Regions from separate parts of the Paenibacillus sp. 37 genome, predicted to be linked through region 1. Evidence: predicted binding sites of a transcription regulator. Region 1 holds the regulator's gene; each other region holds the start of a gene.

Region 1 (8,301 bases):
GTAACGTGATGAAAGGATTGCCGCTCTATGTATATACCCACGGCATGTCACGCGGCGGCACAAACGCTGCGACAGACCAAAAAGCTGCCATGAAATCCGCCAACGGCTCCGTCGCTTTAATGAAAAAGATGGAGCAAAATCCCGATAAGTATGCCAGCCATGTTCTGAATATTTCCTATAATGGCGTATCTGTTCCCTCCACAGAGAATGTTAAGAAGGTCATAGACGCCCTGATTGCCAGCGGCGAAGTAGACCCTAACCGTGTTTACGCAGCAGGCTTCTCCTGGGGCGGCCAGTATACGAACAACTTAGTTAACAGCTACCCTGGCTTCTTCGCTGCCGCCGCACCTATGGCCCCGGTAAGCGGTTCACCGAACGCTAAGGACAATGACGCTCACTACAACCTGGCCTATTGGATGTTTTTAAATGCTCATAATGTCGGAGGCTACCAGACTAACCTCAATAACTTTATCAATAACAATATGCCGAAAATGATCAACGCGAGGGCTTCGCGCTTTGAGAGTAATGAGGCACTTACGTGGCCCTACAATCAGTTTGATCAGCCGAATCTGAGGCCGAATCCTGCCAACACACCTGTTCTGGCTGATTATATAGCGCATGAAGTTGAAGCGGCGGTTCTTTATAACCAGATCACTATGGGAACTTGGAGTATAGCACCTACGGCGCAGTCCTCTAACTTGCCAGCTTGGAACAACAACTACACAGATGTCTTTGATTGGATGTTCGCACAGAGAAAACCGTCCGTGCCTGGTGCACCGAGTGGCTTCAAAGCGACAGCGGGTGACGGACAGGTCACATTGAGCTGGAATGCTCCTGCTGACGATGGTGGCAGCTCGATATTGGGCTACAAGGTATGGTATGGCAATGTAACACCGGTTGCATTGGATGCGGCGGAGACCAAGTATACCTTCAACAACCTGACAAACGGCCAAAGCTACAGCTTCAGGATCGTTGCGGTGAACGCGAAGGGAGACGGCGCGGAGATCAGTGCTACGGCGACACCGATGAAGACGACGACTCCCACTGTACCTGATTCTGGCGGCAATACGGGCAACACCGGAAATACCGGCAACATCGGTAATACGGGCAACACCGATAATACGGGCACCGGGACAGACGCTCAAACGTCGAAGTCGACCTACACAGTGAATACACCGAAGGATAAACCCGCGGTCACAGACAAAAATGGCAACACCACCCTTCCAGGCGGCGGCGAGATTGCGACCAAAGGCGGGACGAAGATCAAGGTACCCGAAGGCACAACGATAGACTCAAACGGGAAGGTAACTATTCCAGCAGACAAGAGCGCCGAAGTGACACTACCCGGCGGCAACAGTACAGTGACCATTTCGGGTGGCTCGACGATCGCGAGCGACGGTACGGTCACAATAGGCGGCAAAGACGCGCATGGGAACCTATCAAACGGTAACCAGGTGTATTTCCACGGCGGATCGAAGATACGGAGCGGCGGAGCGGTTGTGGTAGGACCAAGCGGCGCAAGAGTCGGCTTAGACAACGGCATATCGCTGAACATCCGTGAGGGTACGGAGCTGGCGTTTGATGACGCCACCCCACTGAGTTTCCTCGTGATATCAGGCAATCCTTTCACGGATGCCAACATGGACGAATGGTTCTACAACGATATAAATTTCGTCTACACTTACGATCTTTTCAACGGCACGACGTCCACGAAGTTCTCACCGGGCACCGCAATGACGCGTGCAATGTTCGTGCAGGTACTAGCCAATCTTGAGAACGTAAACCTTTCCAGCTACACGAGTTCCCGCTTTAGCGACGTGAAGGACGGACAGTGGTACACGGCGGCAGCCGAGTGGGCGGCCGAAAAAGGCATAGTCAACGGTACAAACGCAGACCTGTTTGACCCCAATTCACCGATGACGCGCGAACAGATGCTAGTGATACTGTACAATTACATGAAGTACAAGGGCTATGAGATACCTGAAAGCAACTCTATGTCCTTCACGGATCAGAGTGAGATCAGCTCCTGGGCGTTGGAGGCCGTTCAGGCGCTGCAAGGCAACGGCATTGTATTAGGCAAACCGGGCAACTTTGTTGCTCCCAAAGCCACCGCCTCCCGCGCAGAAGTAGCTACGATCTTTGTAAGGTTCGTCGAATATCTGACTAAGTAAAAGCGTATACAGAATTAAGGTGACCCCTCCCGGCTGGACAATATCTAGCCGGAAGGGTCTCCTTGTTTTCAAACTGTACTTTTTTTGACGTCTAGAATATTCGTCCCCAAGCTCGTCCCCAAGTCCAAAAATTCTACTTATATTAATGCATGTTTCTGATTTATTTCTCCACAAAAAAAACGCCATCACAATAATGTGATGGCGTTCTTAATTATGGAGCCTAGGGGGATCGAACCCCTGACCTCATCGCTGCCAGCGATGCGCTCTCCCAGCTGAGCTAAGGCCCCAGGATATGAAATAGAAAACTTGTCCAACACTGCTACGTTCCACAGGCGACTCCTATATCATATAAAATCCAGCTTTCGCTGTCAATCAAATTTTTAAGATCCAGAGTGATTGGAGAAGAACAATCGATTTCACTGGCACGCACGGACTGGAACTCCAGACTGCTCTTCTCCCTTTCCCCACTTCACTAATCCTCCAGATTATCTTTGGACAACAGGGATTTCAGTTCTTTCATGAACATATTGATATCTTTGAACTGGCGATATACCGACGCGAAACGGACATATGCCACTTCATCGACTGGAAACAACTGTTCCATCAATAGCTCACCAATCTGGCGACTCTCCACTTCAGCATCAGCTGTATTACGCAGAGATTTCTCTACTTCAGATACCATCATCTCCAGAGTCTCAACGGAGACTGGACGTTTCTCACAGGCACGAATAAGCCCGCGGAGAATTTTGTCCCGGCTGAACTCTTCACGACTGCCATCTTTCTTAATGACGATAAGTGGAGTCTCCTCAATCATCTCAAACGTTGTGAATCTTCGGGCACACTGCTCACACTCACGGCGACGACGAATGGACTTTGCTTCGTTGGCCGGACGCGAATCAAGCACTTTGGTACCCATATAACCGCAATAAGGACACTTCAAATCAGATCACTTCCCACGTTTTACTTTTACCACATATTCCCTGTCTTGATTTTGTAATGAAAAATGCATTGCCGAGACATAATACTTTTACCAACTCACGAGGAGGTGAACAGCAATGGCACAAAGCAACGGTAACTCCAACAACCTGGTGGTAACTAAAGCTTCCGCAGCACTCGAGCAAATGAAATATGAAGTTGCTCAAGAACTCGGAATCAGCATCCCACAAGACGGATACCAAGGTAACATGACTTCTTACGAGAACGGTTCGATCGGTGGATACATCACGAAGCGTCTGGTAACAATTGCAGAACAGCAATTGGCAGGTCAATACCAATAATATCTGCATCGTAATACGCTACACAGAGGAGCATGGAGCGGCCGGTGAATAACCGGCCTGCTCTGTGCTTCTACTTATATACTTAGAACGTATTATAGATCTTTACATACTGATTATAATAGTAAATGACCCTTTGTACATAGTGACGCGTCTCACCAAACGGAATATCTTTCACTGTATCGAACGAGCCATCCCATACACCATCTCTAAGCCAACTGTTTACTTTGCCTGGTCCCGCATTATAGGCAGCGATCATCACTGCTTCATTGCCATCGAATTGATCGGACAGATTCCGCAGATACCATGTGCCTAATTGAATATTGCGTTCAGGCTCGTGCTTCAATTCCTCCAGCGAAGTGTCGGGAATTTTGGCTTGTTCCAGTATCCAATTCGCCGTGTCCGGCATCAGTTGCATGAGCCCAATGGCACCTCGTTTGGATTCTTTGCTTGTCTTGAAATTGGTCTCCACCTTGATAATGGAAGCAATCAGAAACGGATCAACCTCATAACTCTGAGATTGGGCACGAATCTCTTCCTTATAATGAATCGGATAGAACCATGCCATCCAGTTTGTATTCAGAAATAACACTAGTACAAAGGACACAAACATCAACAGCAGGACACGTTTCTTACGCAATATTTTCATAACAAACCCTTACGCTGTAGATATGAGTCAATTTGCTGCTCCGTCTCAGTCCATAAACCGCTGTTATCGATGACAATGTCTGCCAGCTGCTTTTTGCGCTCAATATCCATCTGTACATCCATTCGAGCCTCAGCCTGTGCTGCAGTCATTCCATCCCGACTCATCAAGCGATCTCGTTGCACCGATCTCGGGACATATACTACCATGACTTCCTCGAAACCATCCTCCAGACCCGATTCGTACAGCAAAGGAATATCAGACACCACAAGTTTATCCGGATGTTGCAATTCGTATGCAGCAGCCCGTTCGCGCATCTCTCTTCGGATCGCCGGATGTGTAATAGCCTCAAGTGCCTTTCGTTCCTCAGGTTGTTGAAAAACAATACTTCCAAGCTTTTTCCGATCCAGTGTTCCATCTTCGTTCAGTATGGCTTGTCCAAACCGCTTAACAGCGGCGGCCAACACGGGATGCCCGGGCATCATAACTTCCCGGGCAATAACGTCTGCATCGATGAGCAACGCTCCCTTACTGGCGAGATAGGCGGAAACACTACTTTTGCCTGTCGCGATCCCGCCGGTTAAGCCTATATTCATCGTTTCACCTCATAACAACTTCATTATTCCCATAATCATTAACAATAGTGCTGGCAATACAGATAGTCTTCGCATCCAGCGCAGGGCTGAGAATCGTAGTCCAACCTTCATGCCGAGTGACAGAAACGCCCCACTAAACAGTGCAATAATGAGTGCTGTCCATAGTGTAGGGAATCCCAGAAGTGCCGCTCCCAAACCTGCTCCAAACGCATCCAGAGACAGGGCAATACCAAGCCACATCGCTTCCTGAGCAGATATACTTCCCGAGTTATCCATATCCGCCTTGGAAGGGCTGCGAAGGATCTGAATGACGACCCCCAGCTTACGCAGCTCCAGTGTAAATACCATTCGTTCGAGAGAATCACCCGAAGCCGATTGCTCCAGATCCAGTGCAAGTACCTGATTCCTGCCCTTGGAATCCGGCAGCGTCCCTTGTACGTTTTTCCCCAGCGCATTAACCGTTGTTTCTCCTGCTCCCTCAACCGTTACGATGCCTGTTTCCAGCTGTTCTTTTCCTTGCTTTCGAATAAGTTGCAACAGTGACCATGCACCAATGCCTATTAATATAACGGCGCCCACAATGGAAGCGATATCCGGTGACACGACATGGGACAACAGCACACCAACTTGCATCGACAAGGCAATAACCAATCCCGAACAGATCGAAATAACAGCGATAGATAACAGGGGAATCTTAGTCCTCCGTAACCCATATGTAATCCCGACTCCAAAACCATCTAAACTAAGCGCCAAAGCAAGCGCCAGCAATGAAATAAAATGATGCAGCACCCCGGACTCCTCCTCTGTGCGGTACTCGTGCCAACTGAAGATGCCAGTATGGGTATACGCCCGCTTATTTCTGCCATATCAGTATATGGAGGGAGGAATCCAAGGGTGCTATGATTTCATCATTTCGTTCATTCAGTTCATGTTACAGCAGCTGACAGTTCGGACAAAAATGCGTGCCACGGCCACCAACCACCGTTTTTTCAATTAACGTACCACAAGTTGTACAAGGTTCTGATTTGCGTCCATAGATTTTCAGTTGATGCTGGAACATCCCCATCTCACCCTGTCCATTCACATAGGACTTAATGGAAGATCCACCTGCATTCACTGCATCTTGCAACGTAGCCACAATCGCTTCATGGAGTACCGTTAACTGAGCTTCAGTCAGTGTCTTGGCAATGGTCTCGGGATGGATACCTGCACGAAATAAAGCCTCGTCCACATAAATATTCCCGATACCAACCACATATGCCTGATTTAAAAGTACAGCCTTGATTTTGGTTGTACGCTTGCCAACCGCCTCGCGGAATGCAGTTACCGTAAAGGCTGGATCAAGCGGCTCCAGTCCCAGCTTCAGCAAAGGTTTGGACACCAGTTCCTCACCTGCATTAAACAGATGCATCGTACCGAACTGACGCACGTCCTTATAACGCAATTCCGTACCATCATTAAAATGGAAGATCACATGTGTATGTTTCTCCACATCTTCATGTTGCTCGTACACACCGTACCTTCCTTCCATCCGCAGATGGGAGACAAGCACCAGCCCGTCCAGCAAAATACGCAAAAACTTGCCGCGGCGCTCCACCCCAATGACGGTATGTCCCGCGAGTTCCATTGCAAATGCATCTATGTCGTCCGGCCGCTGAATAATCCGCGGCAAGCTAACGGTAACATGATCAATCGTTTTGCCCACAATAAGTTGATTCAATGTTCTTCTGACTGTTTCGACTTCCGGTAATTCCGGCATGATGTTCTCACCTCCCCTATATTATAACGGAAGATGGCGCTCAGCGGGACCCTTTTCTTATATCGCATACATGGAAAGGCCTTTTGTAAAATACCGGAAAAACCGCGCGGCGCTTGATTTATTTCGCTTCGTACCAGTTATCACCGAAGCTGACTTCTGCTTTCAGCGGAACCGACAGTTCCAATGCTTTTTCCATAACAGAAGGCACTAACTCTTTCATCAGTTCCAATTCATCCGCAGGCACTTCGAATACAAGTTCATCGTGCACCTGAAGCAACATACGACTCTTCAACTCGCGTTCCCGCAGCGCTTCATCCATCTGTACCATGGCCAGCTTGATGATATCTGCCGCTGTTCCCTGAATCGGTGTATTCATCGCCGTACGCTCTGCGAAGGAACGCAGATTGAAGTTACTGGCATTAATCTCTGGCAGGTAACGACGTCGTTCCAACAACGTTTTAACGTAACCATCCTGACGAGCTTCCTTCACAATGTCATCCATATATCGGCGGACACCCTGGAACACTTCAAAATACTGATCAATAAACTGGGCAGCCTCTTTACGTGTAATATGCAGGTTCTGTGACAAGCCATAATCACTTATTCCATACACGATACCAAAGTTAACTGCCTTGGCGGAACGACGCATATCCCCATCCACATCTTCAGGCTTCACACCGAATACATCCGAAGCGGTCTTTGTATGAATATCCATATCGTTGACAAATGCTTCCTTCAAGCGCTCATCATCCGAAATATGTGCCAGTACACGCAGTTCAATCTGGGAATAGTCTGCCGCCAAAATGGACCATCCGGGTTCGGAAGGAACAAATACCTTCCGGATTTTGCGACCTTCTTCCATCCGAATCGGAATGTTCTGCAAGTTCGGGAATTGACTGCTAAGTCGTCCCGTTGCAGCAATGGTCTGACGATAATACGTATGCACCTTGCCATCCCGATCGGATATCTCTTTGAGTAATCCTTCCACATAAGTGGATTGCAACTTGGCAAGCTGACGATATTGCAGAATATGCTTAACCACATCATTATAAGGAGCCAATTTTTCCAATACTTCAGCATCTGTGGAATAACCCGTTTTTGTTTTTTTCACCACTGGCAATCCTAGTCTATCAAATAAAATCTCACCCAGTTGCTTCGGTGAATTCAGATTGAATTCTGTCCCTGACAACTTGTAGATTTCAGCCATGAGTCTGCTGATATGCTCTTCAAATTCACTTCCCAGCGCCTGCAGATCGGCTGTGTTAGCCTTAATCCCCTGCTTCTCCATATCTGCCAGAATACGCGACAACGGCATCTCCAGCTCGTGGAAAAGTGAGTTCATCTCATCGCCCTCCAGCGCCTGTTCCTGAAGCGGAATAATCGCTGCCACGGCAGCAGCTTTCCGGCAGAGGAAATCGCCCAGCACAGCTGCTTCGGGTACCTTGTACTTGGCCCCTTTGCCCATAACCGTGTCATCCTCCACAAGTGACGGCAGACCATACTTGGTCGTGAGTCCACTAATCGTCTGGTTGGATTCCGTTGGATCAAGCAAATACGCAGCCAGTTGTACATCAAATGACGCACCAGCGAATTCAATGCCATGCGCATGCAGGGCTAGGTCAACACGATGAAGATCATACCCGCGCTTTGGCTGGTCTGAATTACCAAGCCATGCCCGCACCGGAGCCGCTGCCTCGGAATGAAGCAATTCGGGAGATAAGAACGTATATGTTCCAGCAGAACCTACAGCTAGTCCAATCAGTTTCGCCTGATGCGGGTTATCACCGTGTGTCTCCACATGGAGGACATCAATGGAATCGAGGGAACTGAACAGCTCGCTTATGTTGTCCTCTGT
Region 2 (8,301 bases), 2.7 Mb from region 1:
CGATACGATCCAGAAGCAGACGATCTGCTGTACCCAACGCAGCTTCCATCTGAGCCGCTGTCCACTGGCTGACGCCTACATATAACACTTTGCCTTGGCGTACCAGATCATCGAGCGCGCGGAGTGTTTCTTCAATTGGTGTTTCGGTATGATAACGATGGCAGTAATAGATATCCACATATTCAACGCCCAGGCGCTTCAAGCTGGCTTCACATTGCTCCTTGATATGTTTGCGAGACAACCCCTGGTCATTCGGACCATCACCCATTTTGCCAAATACTTTGGTTGCGAGTACATAAGAGTCACGGGAATATGCTTTGAGCGTCTGCCCCAGCAGTTCTTCTGCTGCACCCCGTTCGTATACATTGGCAGTATCAAAAAAGTTAATGCCTTCATCAAATGCAGTTTCAATTGATTTCACCGCATTCTCACGTTCCACATATCCTCCGTACGTCAGCCAGCTTCCCAGGCTGATCTCGCTTACTTTCAGTCCGCTTCCACCTAATCTGCGATAATCCATTGATTGCATATCCTCCTCTGTTGGTTATAAAGATGAAGTTCACTTTCTATTGTAACGTAACCAGCTCGGAATAAAAGGGCTTTGGCTCAGAAAATGGAAAATGAAAAAAAGCGCACCTATAAGGTGCGCCGAATAAAGATCTATGATCATGATTTAAGGCAAAGTAATGCTCAATGCATTCAACAGATCTGCCTGTCTGACCGGCTTGGTCAGAACAGCATCAAAGGCTTCTGCTTCATGCAATTCAATATGCATCCCATAAGGAACAAGAACAATGACGGGCAGATTCTCCAGTCGCTGTTTCAGTTCATGTACAAAATCGACCGCGCCGCCTTCCAGTAATCCCATATCCACAACGGCTACATCAGGCATAAATCCTTCCTTGATCCAATCATGCGCTAATGTCACACCCGAGGTCATGTGTACATCCATCTCCCACCTGCGCATCAGGGAAGAGACGCCTTGCAAAATGTCAGGGTCCTTGGCAAGTAACACCTTTTTGCCTTTTAACCGCTGCTGAACACTTGCGAGTTGAGGTAACTCCCAGTATCTGCGCAATGGAAGGGAGATGTTGAATTCCGTCTCATTTTCCTTCACACTACTCACCTGAATACGGCCATGCATGAGAATGGCAAGATTCTGGCTTACAGCTAAACCCAGATTGCTTCCAATCAGTTTTTGGATATTCAAATTTTCATCTTGGCTGTTAAAGGTTGGTGTCTTCTTGTCCGATAACATCTGACCCGTGTACTTCACCTTGAGCTGAAGTGTACCGGTCTCCTCCAATTCTTCTCCGTTCACCACTGCTGTGATCAGAACGGAACCTTCACGCGTTGAATCGAGAGCATACTGAATGACGTGTGCAAGCAACTGTCCAATCTTGACTTCATCACCAACAAACACTTGAGATACATTCAGTTCAAGATTTAATCCCAGCTCAATGTTCTTGCCCGTCGCAATCCCGGCATAGAGATACACGGTATTCTCAATGGTGCCTACCAGATCAAACGGATCATCATGTATAACCGTTTTACCTGCTTCATTAATGTTGAAATTCATCATATTATTCAGCAAGGAAAGCAAAATATTTCCGCTTGTCTCAATCATGTTCACATACTCGGACTGCTCCTCAGGCATATCCGGTGTGCGCATCAGATCTGTCAGTCCCAAAATACCGTTCAAAGGATTGCGAATCTCGTGACTCATTAGCTTCAACATCTGTGTTTTGGTCATAGCCTCAGATTCGGCACGTTCTTTCTCTGCCTGGAGCTGTTCTTGCATTTGTTCCGAATCACTCAATTTCCGCTCCTGAACATGCAACGTGCTTTCCAGATCAACAACATAACCCAGGAATACAGCCATCGCCTTCAGTGTCTTCATATCAGTTTCGCTGATGATATAACCAGGATCATCCATCAGACAGATGGTACCAAATGTTTCGCCCGATCTTCTCATAATAGGCACGCCCACGAAAAAGCGATTGCCTAGTCCGCTCGTAACGCCCATGGATCGTGTCATCGGATGTTCACATGTATCCTCGATCGTAAGAACGCTACCTTTGTCTTTTAAGACCAGGCTGCAATATGAATCCGTAAATGGAAGTGCACTGCCTTTAACAATTAGCTCTTCCGTACGATTAAAGGCTTCCAAAATGAAATTTGTCACCCCGTCATTCGTGGCAACAAAGATGGTATTGACCTTCAATATACCGCTTAATACATCTACGATATGGGCCGCAGCTTCCTTTATATCTTCATAGAAGCCTTTCGTAATGCCTTCTGCCGTCCCCATGATCCACCCCTTTTGTCTTAGCTGCACTTTCTAATCTGTATATCAGAATGTTTAATCACGTACAAGGGTTCATCAAGAATCCGAATAGCTGTCACAATCTATACTTATATGATTAACACCGTAGAAGTAAAAGAGAATCATTCTGCCTGCCGATAGCCCGTTGTCGGACAAAAGCAGGTCTTGAACTGATCGTTTAAAAACGGAAAATGTATTGCAAATCGCCTTTTCAGATTGATTAAAGTCCATCTTGTCCGACTTTGTATAATTATCCTTGCAGGCAACTAGCAATTATACGCTTCTACTCAGACTTTGGGAACCTTTATCCGCAGCAATTAAAGGAAAGTCCATTTTGTTCTGTAAGCTGTGTGATCATTATCACACCCAAAAAACCACATATAGTTTATAAATGGATAATACGAATCTACATATAGTATTTAACGTGAATTGAATGATACCAAAATCATTTTAGGAGGAACCTTACATGAACATGCTTGAGTATGCCACTCCACCGGCATCCGATCCATTATCCGACCTGGGAAGACGAATTATTGGCGCAGAAGACGCCGATACGCTGAGGGAAAATGCAAATCTGAACGGGGACTCCTTCAGCGGTAAGATGAGCAGGCTCGGTTCAGAGACCGCCAAGTGGCATGCTCTGCGTCATGTGTTGCCGGAAGAGCTTGCCCAAGCTGTGGAGAACGGAGATCTGTATGTACACGATCTGGATCAGTATGCACTTGGAACGACCAACTGCATCTTTATCCCGTTTGACCGTCTCCTTGCTTCAGGTTTCAATACAGGCAACGGATCCGTTCGCACACCTCAGACGATCATGTCTGCAATGGCCCTGGTTGCGATCATCTTCCAATCCCAGCAGAACAGTCAATATGGCGGTGTATCGGCCAATAAGATTGACTGGGATCTGGCCCCTTATGTACAACGATCATTCCGCAAACATTATCGCAAAGGACAACGGCTCTTTGGTGAAAATGTTCTGATCGGGGATGAACAGGTTCATCTGGATAGCATCGAAGCGAAGAATCAATGTCCGCGGGCATATGCCTTCGCCTATGAAGAGACTGAATTGGAGACAGGACAAGCTGCTGAAGCACTGATTCATAACCTGAATACGATGAGCAGCCGGGCAGGTGGGCAGATTCCATTTACTTCACTGAACTATGGATTATGTACGTCAGCAGAAGGCCGGTTGGTATCACGCTCATTGCTGGAAGCAACCATTCGTGGCCTGGGCAACGGGGAGACTCCCGTGTTCCCTCAACATATTTTCCAATGTAAACAGGGGATCAATCAGGCTCAAGGTGAGCCGAACTATGATTTGTTCCGGCTCGCAGTCACCTGTTCATCCCGGCGGATGTATCCTAACTTTGTCAATGTGGATGCCTCTTTCAATCTGCCTTTCTATCATCCGGAAGATCCGGATACGATCATCGCAACTATGGGATGCCGCACACGTACACTGGCTGACCGGTTTGGTCGCAATCGTCAAAGTGGTAAAGGTAACCTGTCCTTCAACACCATTAACCTCGTGAAGCTCGGCATCCGGTTTGGCATCTGCCAGGGCAACAGAGCGGTTGCTGATCGGGCGGGATTCTACACTGCACTGGAATCCGTGATGCAAAATGCTGCGCATGGTCTGTTGCATCGGTACCGTATCCAGACTGTTCAACCTGCTAAGGCGTCAGATTTCATGATGCGGGAGGGTGTATGGGAAGGCGGGGAGCAACTTGCTCCGAATGAACCCGTTGGGGATCTGCTCAAACATGGTACGTTATCCCTGGGTTTTATTGGCCTGGCAGAATGTATGACAGCTCTCTATGGACGCCATCATGGACAGGACCCTCATGTACACCGCGAAGCGCTCAACATTATTCGGACCATGAGAGAGTTCTGTGACCGGATGAGCGAGCAGCATAACTTGAATATCACCCTGTTTGCCACACCTGCTGAAGGGTTGTCCGGCAAATTCACGAAGATCGACAGAGAGCGATACGGCCTCATTGCCGGGGTTAATGATCGTGAGTATTATACGAACTCATTCCATATCCCGGTATACCACACTCTTCCAGCTTATCGGAAGATTGAACTGGAGGCCCCATTCCACACTTTATGTAACGCGGGTGCGATCTCCTATGTGGAGCTTGACGGAAACGTTCGGGCCAACACCACAGCTTTCCTGCGAATTGTGCAGTATGCACTGGCGCAGGATATCGGTTATTTCTCCATTAATCATCCGATTGATCGCTGCCCTGCTTGTGGTTATGAAGGCGTCATTGGGGATGTATGCCCAGGCTGTGAAGCCCACGAGAACCATGTACACTTCCAGCGGTTACGCCGCGTAACTGGCTATCTGACCGGAGATTACAAAGTACGCTTCAATGCTGCGAAGCAGGCCGAAGTGCGGGATCGGGTGAAGCACCGGTGAATCTATATGGTTACATCCCGGAATCGGTGAATGAAGGGACGGGCCTGCGTGCCGTGTTGTTCATCAGCGGATGTCGTCACGCCTGTCCGGGTTGCTTCAGTCCGGATTCATGGAGCTTTCGAGCGGGTGAGCCCTTTACAGAGGAGCGGCAGCAGCAGATTCTGCATGAAGTGACGACCCATCCGTTGCTGGATGGCGTTACGTTGTGTGGTGGTGATCCCTTTTTCTCGGCAGCAGAATGTACGTCCTGGGTCCAGCAGCTCCGCGCTGCACGTCCTGATCTGACGGTATGGGCCTACACGGGATTTGAATATGAAGAATTGATCACCGACCCTGCGAGAGCAGAGCTTGCCCGGTTATGCGATGTGATTATTGACGGTCGATACGTTGAAGCGGAGCGTGATGTCTCTCTGCCCTTCCGCGGCAGTCGAAATCAACGATTGATTGATGTCAGTGCAACAATAGCCACTCAAACCATCGTTACAATGCAGCTCAGTATGCTGTAAACATTGGTTCTATTCCTCTCACCAACTAACAAGGCACGGGTCCCCAGCGGACTCGTGTCTTTTTGGCGTATAGCGGTCTGCTTTAAGAAATAGGTTTTATCCATTCTCCCTATTTCCTTCTCTATTGCATGACGATATATAATATAGGTAGTTATTAAGTTAGCATTTAAAATTTAACCGTTTACATAAGGTAACCAGGGAGGAATCATCTTTTATATGGATATTGTTCAAGCATTGATTACATGTATGCCTTTCTTTCGAGATACGATTCGTCAGGATGTAACCCTCTCCGTTATTGATCATGAGAAATTCCTATATTTCTCAGCAGGGGAATCGTTAAAACAACTAAATTATCAACCCGGCGATCCTCTATTGGATGGAAATCGAAACTTTGCTGATCTCAACGGCGGTACAGTCAAACGATTCGATCACTACCCTAAAGATTTATTTGGGGTTCCTTTTGACGTGGCTTTTATCCCCATTAAAAATGAACAAGGTGAAGTCATCGCCCTGTTTAATCTGCTCTACAGTATGGATGACCAGGACCAGCTGCAACAACTCATGGATGTTACCGAAAATCTGACCAATCAGTTAATTGACAGTGTACAGCATGTAGCTGCCCACTCCGAGGAACTCAGTGCTACCACCGAAGAGATCCGGAACAACTCCAAACAAGCCGTACAGAAATCAGGAAATGTCACTCAGGTCGCCAGTTTCATACGTGAAATCTCCGAACAGACCAATCTGCTCGGCTTGAATGCAGCCATTGAAGCGGCTCGTGTAGGTGAAGCAGGTGCAGGTTTTGGCGTTGTTGCCAAAGAAATTCGCAAACTGTCTGTGGATACCAAGGAAGCCACGGCACGTATTGAAGATTCTCTTCTATCCGTTCGGCAATCCATTCAAGGCATGGAGAATGAACTGGGTGAGATCACTGCAAGCTCCCAAGAGCAGGCTGAACTCGTAAACAATTTCATGAGCACAATTGAGCAGCTGAATGAAACCAACAAACAATTGAAGCACTTTGTGCAAAAAATGATTACGTTTGACGGAAAATAAAATACGTGAGATGGCATAAAAAGTACGTTTCATATTAAACAACAAACAAAAGCCTCCGAATGCATTCGGAGGCTTTTTCATTAGCTATTCAACTTAACGAATCTCGAAGTGACTGATACGTACACCTGCCGACAGCACAATGTATACATCCTGCGCGCCTGATGCACCTGTGAGTTCTGCCTTCACGGTAGACCACTGCTGGGCTTCACCTTGTACCAGTTCCACACGTCCTGCGAGTGTACCATCCGGTGAGCCGAGTCGAACTTCTAACACAGCGCCTGCTTGTTCTGCGGAGACACGCGCTTCAATTGCTGCTGCCCCACTACCCAGATCGGCATCCTTGAAAGCAATCCATCCTTGCTCTCCAACTACACGGACAGCACTTCCGCCCTCTTTGCTCTCATCCAGATCAACATTTAGGTAAGCATCATAATTCTCAGCACGAGTAGCCACACCCAGATTACGGGCAGGGATCGTCTCTCCTTCTACCGTCAGGTCTGCAACCAGCTGGACATCAGAGGATGACTTGGCAACCATGATGGAGTAAGTTCCACTCTCCACGACATACCGATCACGAGTTACATCCCAGATTGCCAGTTCCTTAACAGGCAAGGTGAAGCTGACTTTAGCTGTACCTCCCGCTTCAATATGAAGACGACGGAATCCTTTTAACGTTTTGAGTGGACGTTTCACCCGGGATTTGCCTGCACGAACGTACAACTGTACAACCTCGTCACTGGCAATTGAACCGGTATTGGTTACATCTACAGTTACCGTAACGCTGCCCTCTGTACCCACTTGAGCTGGGCTAAGTTCCAAATTGCTGTATTTAAACGTTGCATACGTCAGACCATGTCCAAACGGATACAATACATTACCTTCAAAATATTGATATGTCCGACCGGATTGAATGATATCGTAATCCTTGATGTCGGTCAGTTGATCTGCGGATTGTACCCATGTCATGTTCAGACGGCCGGCCGGCGCATAATCGCCATACAATACGTCAGCTACTGCGTTACCCAGTTCCTGTCCTGCGTGTGAAGTATACAATACCGCAGGGATGTTCTCCTGAACCCAATTGGACGTGAACGGATAACTACCTACAATGACGACTACCGTGTTCGGGTTTGCGGCATAGACCGCCTCAACCAGACGTTGCTGGGATTCGGCCAGATCCAGACTTGGACGATCAATTTCTTCTTTACCATTTACAAGCGGATTATTACCAACAAAAACAATTGCCGTTTCTGCAGCCTTGGCAGCTTCTACTGCTTCTTCAAGTCCATTCACAACCACATCCTGCTTGAACGTCTCTGTGGCACCGAAGGTTTTCAGTTCTTCGGACACCGCAAATGCATCGTTTCCACCATTAGGTGCAGTCACCGTTTTGCCATTCCAAGTGGTCAGACCTAAACTTCCGTCCTGTTGTGGCAACAGGTGGAATACTTCCTTCACGAACCAGCCGTACACTTCATCAGCGGAAGCCGTTACGGTCTCTTCATCTGTGGTCAGATATTTGCCGTTGCTTTCGGCCTGCAAGGTATAACTTCCGAAGCCCCAGTCGGACACCATAAACGTCTCCGCTTCTCCCGAAGCAACAACAGGTGATTTCTCACCATCTGCCAGTCCAATCTTCTTCCCATTGGCTACGGAAGTTAACGTAATGCGATCATTTCCATCCTTGAACGATACTTTATCGCTGCCTACTTTGCCAAGGATCGCCTCAAGCGGGGATACGTTATACGGCATGGTGCCTGCATACCAGTCACGATAGACCGTTCCACCCAATTGACCAATCACAGCCACTTTACCAGCTTTTGTTTTGTCCAGTGGGAGCGTGCCTTTGTCGTTTTTGAGCAATACTACTTGTTCTCTCGCGGCTCTGAGGGACAATTCTTTTGCTTTCTCCGTCATCATGGACTCTTCACCAATAGCAGCGTACGGGTTGCCTTCTTCCGGATCGAACTCACCCAGGCGGAAAC
Region 3 (8,301 bases), 160 kb from region 1:
ATCGCTCTCCGATCCAGCGTAATGGCTTCGCGCCAATGATACGTGCCAGGAAAGACGATGGGTGAGCCAACACCGCTACCAGCAACGTTGTTGCGATAGCCTGAAGCACCATGCCCCCTTGATACAGAAACGCATCATATTCACTGCTGTTCAGCATCATGTAGATTAACAAAGCAAGCGCAGCAAGTCCCGACACATCGAGCACAAGCCGGTTCATGCCAGACAGAGAGTTCGACAGCTTGCGACTAGGCCACACCACGGCAAGAGCAGCACCGGCAAGTAGTGCGAATGCCCGCGTGTCTGTTCCATAATATACACGGCTCGGGTCCAGATCCGGATTATACATGATGGCCATTGCGCCAGCAGACAATTCAGCTGCGACGACAATGAAGACGACCAGCCATCCCTTTCTTTTGAACACTACGATTGCTGCGATCAGTAGAAGAGGCCATATAAGATAAAATTGCTCTTCCACAGCCAGTGACCAGAAATGTCCAAACGGTGATGGAGGGCCAAAACTTTCGAAATAGGAAACGTTGTGAAAGATATACCACCAATTGCTTATGTATAATACACCCGAAACGATATCACCACGAAGCGCAGCAAGCCGGGACGGGTCTGTACAAGCCAACCAGATCATCACCACAGCTGTCATGGTCAGCATGCCTGGAAGCAAACGCCTTACCCGTCTTACCCAGAAATCACCGAGTGAAATGCGTCCATGTTCCTGCCACTGTGACACGAGAATATCTGTAATCAAATATCCCGAGAGAACAAAGAATATACCTACACCGAGCAGTCCGCCCGGAATAAAGTCCAAATTCAGATGATACGCGATTACCGCAAGTACAGCGATGGCTCGCAAGCCGTCAAGTCCGTTCATATGTCTCTTACGATTTAACGATTGTGACATGCATGCCCCTCCTTGTTACTGTGAGTCAACAACATCGGTGTTGGGGGCATAAAGGAACTCCTGATCGTTCTGGTTGTCATTAACATACGTATTGCACCTTCCATCTTTCATTTACAACATAAGAAAAGCTTCTGTTTGAAGCACGATCCGATGATGCGACATTCTGTGTGAATTCTATAATCTTAAAGAAGACGAGTTGCCTGTCCATTAAGTTTAATTATTAAAGTATTCTTTATATTCATTCGTGAGTTCACGTTTAGCATTATACGCCCGAAATAAGCCTCATACTTTACAGGAATAGTTACAAACGTTTAAACCGATGTAACCTTTCCTGCCAGCTCATATAGCTGTAAAATCATACTCTAATTTTGTCGTTAAATATAGTACTTTTCATCGAGTGGCTAAAATTACCTGTCCCGCTTGCGCAAACCAGCATACCCACGCACACATCGATTGAAACAATTGAATCCATAACAAAAGGCTGCCGACTTGCTCAGCAGCCAATATCCATTATAAACCTATGTCAGACCGGATTGAAAGTTTTGCTCATAATTGCTTCTTCTTGCCTAGGACCCTAGAGGTGGAACGGGTGAATCTTTTCTTCTGTCCTCGCATCCATGATCCGGTATGCTGAACGCCCTGTGTACATTGGGATTTGCAACTTCTCCAGATCAACCATTCCATTCTCCAGAAAGTACTTCTGATCCTGATATCGCTGCAATACTTCGCCTGTAATCCATTCATGGTCACCATATGTCGTAATCTCCATAACCTTGCATTCATAAGCAAAATAAGCATCTGTCAAAATGGGTACACTTACCTTGATTCCTTCCTCATACGGAATGCCGAATCTTGTGAATTTGTCCGTATCTCTCCCACTGAACGTTCCTGCAGCTTGAATCCACTCCGATCGATGACCTGGCAGGAAATGAACACCGAATACGCCGCTCTTCTCAATGAGTTCATAGGAGTATGTTTCCTTACGAAGGGAGATGCCATATACGCCTGGTGATGATCCGATGTATGTATGCCATCCGGACGCCATCACATTCTGAACTCCCTCATGACGTGAAGTCACCACCGCTACCATTCCAGGATAAGAATAAAATATGGGTTCTTCTATCGGCTGATGCATCTAATCCCCTCTCTTCTTCGTTATAAACACAACTTTAATTATAAAGTAAAAAATCTGGTTGAAAAAGCGTTTTGCAGAGGATTTCGCTATAAGCGACACATTCAGTATCATGTTATACTGAGATGGTCAATTTCTAAAAATACGATACTGGGAATGTGATAGGATATGGTCAAATCAGTCAAATATACCTCCTAAATGAAGGCAATATTCAAATTTAGGAGGTTATAACTTATGTTTAATTCAATCGTGTTAGATCAGTGGGATCGAAAGCCATACTTTGACCACTACTTGAATCAGGTCAGATGTACTTACAGCATAACTGCTAATCTGGATATCACTCTATTGATCAACGAACTGAAGCTTAAAGGATTGAAGTTCTATCCCGCTCTTATTCATATGATCTCTACGGTCGTCAATGCACACAGGGAATTCCGAACCTGTTTTGATGCCGGGGGGAGATTGGGCTACTGGGAGGAAATGTCTCCGAGTTATACGATTTTTCATGAGGACGACAAGAGTTTCTCAACGATCTGGACGACATTCCATGAAGATTTCGAGACATTCCACATTCGTTATCTGGAAGATATGAAGAATTACAAAGATCACAAACAATTTGTTGCCAAACCCAATGAACCGCCAAATACATTTCCCGTTTCCAGCATTCCCTGGGTGAACTTTACTGGATTTAATCTGAATATTTACAATGAGGGAACCTACTTGTTGCCTATTTTCACGATGGGGAAATATGTTCAACAAAACGATCAAGTATATCTTCCCTTATCCGTTCAGTTACATCACGCCGTGTGCGACGGCTACCATGCTGGCGTTTTATTTAATGAACTGCAATCACTTGCAGATCGATGCCAGGATTGGTGTTAGTTAGCTAAATGACGAAAAGGCATTCCTGACTTCGTAATGGAGTCAGGAGTGCCTTTCTTTTTCTCTTTTTTCGAAGGTATTTAATTGCACTTACTGTACCCACAGTTGCTGCATGTTTTGCAACCTTCCACATTCATCAGGGATGCGGAGCCACATGAAGGGCATAAATCTCTCGATTCGGCAAAGGTTTTCTGATCTTCCACTTTTGGATACGTGCTCTCCACTTGATTCTGTTCTTGTAATGCTCTAGTTTCGTTCTCCTGCACATCGCTCTGTACATGACTTTCCAATGCTTTGGCGACGGCATCAGCAATCGATTCCACCCGGTTGGCTCCGAAGCCAATCGCTCCCGAACCACCAATTCCCTTGAGATGTTTGATCAACAGTTCAACCTTGTGCCCATGATCTCCGTATCGCAGGAACAGAGAGCATACTCGACCGAGTGCCTCAGCCATGGCAAACACGTCCGATCCCGCTTTGCCCACGTTCAGGAAGATCTCACCCGGCGTTCCCTCCAGATCGTTGATCGTAATGTAAGCCATCCCGAATGGCGTATTGATTTTGTATGTCGCACCGCGCAGTACTTGAGGACGGCTTCTGTATTGTTTATCCAACACTGTAGCAGAAGAAGGGACTTCAACTGAAGTATGGGTTTCAACATCAACCTCGCTATTGGAAGCTCCATCACTTGCCTGCCCTTCAGCATTATTCGTCAATTCACTAACTGACACATCATGAAGTGTCTTTAAGTTAGTATTTAATGTCCAATCTACATCTTCGGTCTTGTTCTCTTCCTTCTTCGACGTGGACAACACCTGCACATCCCTGCTGCCGTCGCGATATATCGTTACTCCCTTACAGCCAAGGTCGAAGGCCAGTTCGTACAGCTCAGCTGTATCCTCCACCGTAAAATCAGCCGGACAGTTGGCCGTCTTCGAGATAGAGCTATCCACCCATTGCTGGATCGCAGCCTGCACCCGGATGTGATTCTCAGCCGACAGATCCATCGCAGTCACATAATAGTCTGGTAAAGCTTCACCCGGATGTTCATCCAGCCACTCTTGCGCAATCGGTACGAACTGTTCATCATAACCTAGACGGCTTTGACGGAAATACTTGAAGGCGAAATACGGTTCAATCCCTGTTGATGTGCCCACCATCGTACCTGTACTTCCCGTTGGCGCCTGTGTGATCAGTGTGACATTTCGAATGCCCTGTTTCCGAATGGCCTCTCCTACTTCAGGGTATCTCGCAACCATGTTTTTCATGAATCCACTCTGTAAGTACGGTTCAGCTTCGAAAGCCGGGAAAGCTCCCTTCTCTGCTGCAATCTCTGCCGATGCCAGATAGGCCTCCTTCGCCATGAACCCATACAGTTTATCGAGAAATTCAAGGGATTCAGGACTGCCGTACCTTATACGCAGCTTAATCATCAGCTCTGCCAGTCCCATCGTGCCAAGCCCCACCCGGCGTTCACGCTGCTGATTCAGTCTGTTTTCCTCAAAATGATATGGTGTTGCATCAATGACATTGTCCAAAAATCTAGCCGAGATGCGAGTGGTTTCCGCCAGTTCATCCCATGCCACATCATGATTTGTTTCATCATAGAATTTGGACAGATTGATCGCTGACAGATTACATACACCCCAGCCAGGCAGGCCTTGTTCACCGCAAGGATTAGTACAAATGATCGGATTAAAGTACCAGCTGTTGGACATCTGGTTATAGTACTCCATGAATACCACACCAGGCTCTGCCGATTTCCAGGCTGATTCAATAATGGTATGCCAGATTTCGCGCGCCTTAAGCGTACGATAGTGCACCACCGAATGACCTGCGGCTTTCCATTGCTGCATATCCCCGTTCCATACAGTGTCATAGTCAGGATCGTTCGTATCGGGGAAAACCAAATCCCAATCTCCGTCCTGCTTGACAGCCTCCATAAAGGCGTTGCTCACACATACAGACAGATTGGCATTGGTCACCTGCCCCATCGTTTGTTTCACGGTAATAAAATCAAGCACATCCGGATGCCAGTCATTCATCATCAGCATGAGCGCACCCCGCCGGCTTCCGCCCTGTTCAATCAGTCCTGTCGTATAACTGAACAATCCGCCCCACGATACGGAACCACTGGATGATCCGTTAACACCTTTCACCACCGCTCGGCGAGGACGCAACGAGGACAGATTAATACCCACGCCTCCCCCACGTGCCATAATCTCCGTCATCTCGGTCAAGGTCTTCATGATGCCACCCCGACTGTCCTGCGGAGACGGTATGACATAACAATTAAAGAGTGTCAGCTCATCGCTTGCCCCCGCTCCCGCAGCAATACGCCCTCCGGGTACTAACTTCCAATCCTCCAAAACGGAACGGAACTTGGACTCCCACGTTGCCCGCTGATCTGCTGTGGATTCAACAGAGGCCATGGCTTTGGCAAGCCGGCTCCACATCTCTTCCGGTGTTTTTTCAATGTTGAGTGTCAGTTTCTCCACGCTGGTCTCGATGATCTCTCCGCTTCGAGTCCTTACTTGTACGAGCTGACCCTGACGTTCTATAATTTCGCCCACTTCCTTGGTTGGGAACTTGGGATCATCCTTTGTTAATACCAGTACCACATCTCCGACCTTGGCATGATTCGAGTCAGCATCCTTCCAGGCGTATCGGTCCAGAAATATTTTTTCGCTGAGTCCTTCTAATTGGTACGATCGTTGGTTCGATTTCATCGCTACATTCAACCTCCCCGGTATAAAGCTCCATTTTCACTATAAAAGCAAATTATGATGAAACACCACATATAGTGATATAAAACCAGTATATTACACCATATATTGATTTTCTATATGACTTTTATCACAGACCTTATTTTTTAGACTCTCCTGCTCGGACAAGCTTCTTCACACACCCTTAGACTCACGCATACAAAACCTGTGAATTTTTTGGGACAAAAAAACATGTGCCTTTACTAAATTTCTGGGTTCAATATAAGTTAAACTAATCATTTGCACATCAACGGAGAGGACAGAAAAAACCTGAAAAAGCGAAGCGTTCGCCTTTATCACCGGATTTCCCCTCCAGAAAAGGGAATCAAAGAAATCTGGGGATAACAGCGATTGGAAGGTTGTTCTGTCATCGTAGTGTTCGTGCAAATAAACTGTAGTTCAACTTGTATAGTTATGAACTACCTCTCATTCGTCCATACTATTACCTACGAATAAAACGTCATCACGTATGGCAGGGGAGGAAGCACCATGAACCGGAAAAACCCGCACCACACCAATCAACCTGTAGCCGAGCTGCCCGTTCCGTTGGAATTTGATCGAAGCTGGATTAATCAATTGGAATCACGACTGGATAAAGGAGGTCCTTGGGGGGATTATCGACTCTTCCAACTGGGCATTCAAGCCGAAGAAACCAATCTGATTCCCAATTTTGACGAGATCCAATGTCTCAAGCATCTGCAAGGCCTCACTCCACTCCCTCACCAGATGGACACTGCACGCAGAGTATTATTTGAAATGTCAGGCCGGGCCATTCTCGCCGATGAGGTGGGTCTTGGCAAAACCATTGAAGCTGGTCTCATTCTGAAAGAATATATGGTTCGGGGTCTCGTATCCAAGGTACTCATTCTCGTGCCAGCGTCTCTTGTGCTGCAATGGGTACGGGAGTTGAATTCGAAATTTGGCATCCCTGCCATTGCCCAGAAAAAGGCCTATTCCTGGCAGAATGAAGTGGTTGTTGCTTCCATGGATACAGCCAAACGTGACCCGCATAAAGATATGCTGCTGAATACCGATTACGACATGATCATTATTGACGAGGCCCATAAGCTCAAAAACAAGAAAACAACCAACTATCAGTTCATGCTGAAATTGCGCAAAAAGTATTGTCTGCTGCTCACAGCTACACCTGTGCAGAACGATATGAGCGAGTTGTTCAATCTGATCAACCTGCTGAAGCCCGGTCAGCTGGGCCGTCAGGGTGACTTTGCGGCCAACTTTGTTGTAGACAAACGGGTTCCGAAAAATCAGGAACAGCTTAAGAACGAGTTATCCAAAGTCATGATTCGTAACCGCCGCGGCGAAGGCCCCGTTCAATTTACCAAACGGAACGTCTCCAACGTGAATCTGCAACTATCGTCTGAAGAACAAGCGCTTTATGATGGCGTGACTTCCTTTGTTAAAGACCAGTACCAGGAAGCTGGCGGCAATCTGAGCAGCATGCTCTCCCTTGTTACATTGCAGCGTGAAGTGTGCAGCAGTCGAGATGCTGTATTCGTGACGCTGGTGAATCTGTCGAAGAAACTTCCGCTGGACTCGCCCCTTCGGGACAAGATTTGGGAACTCGTTGCCCATATTAAAGCGATCAAGGAGAATACCAAAGCGGAGAAAACGATGGAGCTGGTTCGGAACATGAATGAAAAAGTAATTATCTTCACCGAATACCGGGCCACGCAGGAGTATCTGCTAAACTATTTCCGCAACAATGGGCTTACGGCTGTACCCTACCGGGGTGGCATGAATCGAGGCAAAAAAGACTGGATGATGGATCTCTTCCGCGGGCGTGTGCAGGCCATGATTGCAACCGAAGCGGGTGGCGAAGGCATTAATCTGCAATTTTGCCATCATATGGTCAACTTTGATCTGCCTTGGAACCCTATGCGGGTAGAGCAGCGGATCGGTCGGGTACACCGGCTGGGACAGCAAAATGACGTGAACATCTTCAATTTATCCACGACCGGAACCATAGAGGAACATATTCTGAATCTGCTGCATGAGAAGATCAATATGTTTGAGATGGTGATCGGCGGGCTGGATGTCATTCTGGAACGGCTGGAGAAGAAGGAGTCTATTGAGAAAAGTTTGTACAAAATCATGCTGGAATCACAAACTGATGAGGATATTCGCCGCAAAATGGATTCACTTGGACAATCGCTGAACTCTATTCAACGTGAGGTTTCCGATGAAGGGCCTGCCGTATCCGGGTTGTTAGATCTTCGCAAAGGAGGTAGCTAACTCATGACCATGTCCCCCCATGAAGTGCAGGCTTATGTTCTCACCTATCTGGAAGCACTGGATTGTCAGATTATGGAGCGTTCCCCTGCCCATGTTACAGTCAAACTCTCGCCTGAGGCGGACAAAGCGTTGACCAATCGCCCCTATTATTGGGGGTTCGTGGAACGAACCGGAGCACCCGCTGAGACCATGTCTTTCACATTTATATTCGATCCTGACAGTTATCAGCAGGCCATTGAAGCAGCAGAAGCCAAAGCAGCGCAAACATCACCTCCGGTTGTAACTGACCCTGCGGGTACGAATGGCGTAACCAATGGGAATACCCCAGGTGAGCCACCGAAAGATACCATTCTGGG

Evidence for each region. Region 1 encodes NrdR, which represses ribonucleotide reductase genes. Its sites were predicted from a motif close to AACACNATATATNGTGTT; they were not measured.
Region 2: a site for NrdR is predicted at 2,729-2,746, ahead of F0220_RS28040 (anaerobic ribonucleoside triphosphate reductase). Genes of this name have one in related genera too.
Region 3: a site for NrdR is predicted at 5,718-5,735, ahead of F0220_RS10535 (adenosylcobalamin-dependent ribonucleoside-diphosphate reductase). Genes of this name have one in related genera too.

What each region holds. Positions count from the first base shown of each region.
Region 1 covers NZ_CP043761.1:2,156,154-2,164,454, reverse strand. Annotated here, with positions in the region: gene F0220_RS09835 (S-layer homology domain-containing protein) at 1-2,171, shown strand, start outside; tRNA gene F0220_RS09830 (tRNA-Ala) at 2,386-2,458, opposite strand; gene nrdR (transcriptional regulator NrdR) at 2,644-3,111, opposite strand; gene F0220_RS09820 (alpha/beta-type small acid-soluble spore protein) at 3,227-3,448, shown strand; gene F0220_RS09815 (lytic transglycosylase domain-containing protein) at 3,531-4,094, opposite strand; gene coaE (dephospho-CoA kinase) at 4,091-4,687, opposite strand; gene F0220_RS09805 (manganese efflux pump) at 4,697-5,476, opposite strand; gene mutM (DNA-formamidopyrimidine glycosylase) at 5,619-6,446, opposite strand; gene polA (DNA polymerase I) at 6,565-8,301, opposite strand, start outside.
Region 2 covers NZ_CP043761.1:6,545,389-6,553,689, forward strand. Annotated here, with positions in the region: gene F0220_RS28030 (aldo/keto reductase family protein) at 1-520, opposite strand, end outside; gene F0220_RS28035 (ATP-binding response regulator) at 674-2,311, opposite strand; gene F0220_RS28040 (anaerobic ribonucleoside triphosphate reductase) at 2,793-4,754, shown strand; gene nrdG (anaerobic ribonucleoside-triphosphate reductase activating protein) at 4,751-5,260, shown strand; gene F0220_RS28050 (methyl-accepting chemotaxis protein) at 5,477-6,316, shown strand; gene F0220_RS28055 (glycoside hydrolase family 3 C-terminal domain-containing protein) at 6,410-8,301, opposite strand, start outside.
Region 3 covers NZ_CP043761.1:2,315,899-2,324,199, reverse strand. Annotated here, with positions in the region: gene F0220_RS10550 (acyltransferase family protein) at 1-913, opposite strand, end outside; gene F0220_RS10545 (flavin reductase family protein) at 1,488-2,048, opposite strand; gene catA (type A chloramphenicol O-acetyltransferase) at 2,280-2,927, shown strand; gene F0220_RS10535 (adenosylcobalamin-dependent ribonucleoside-diphosphate reductase) at 3,008-5,656, opposite strand; gene F0220_RS10530 (DEAD/DEAH box helicase) at 6,182-7,945, shown strand; gene F0220_RS10525 (YqhG family protein) at 7,949-8,301, shown strand, end outside.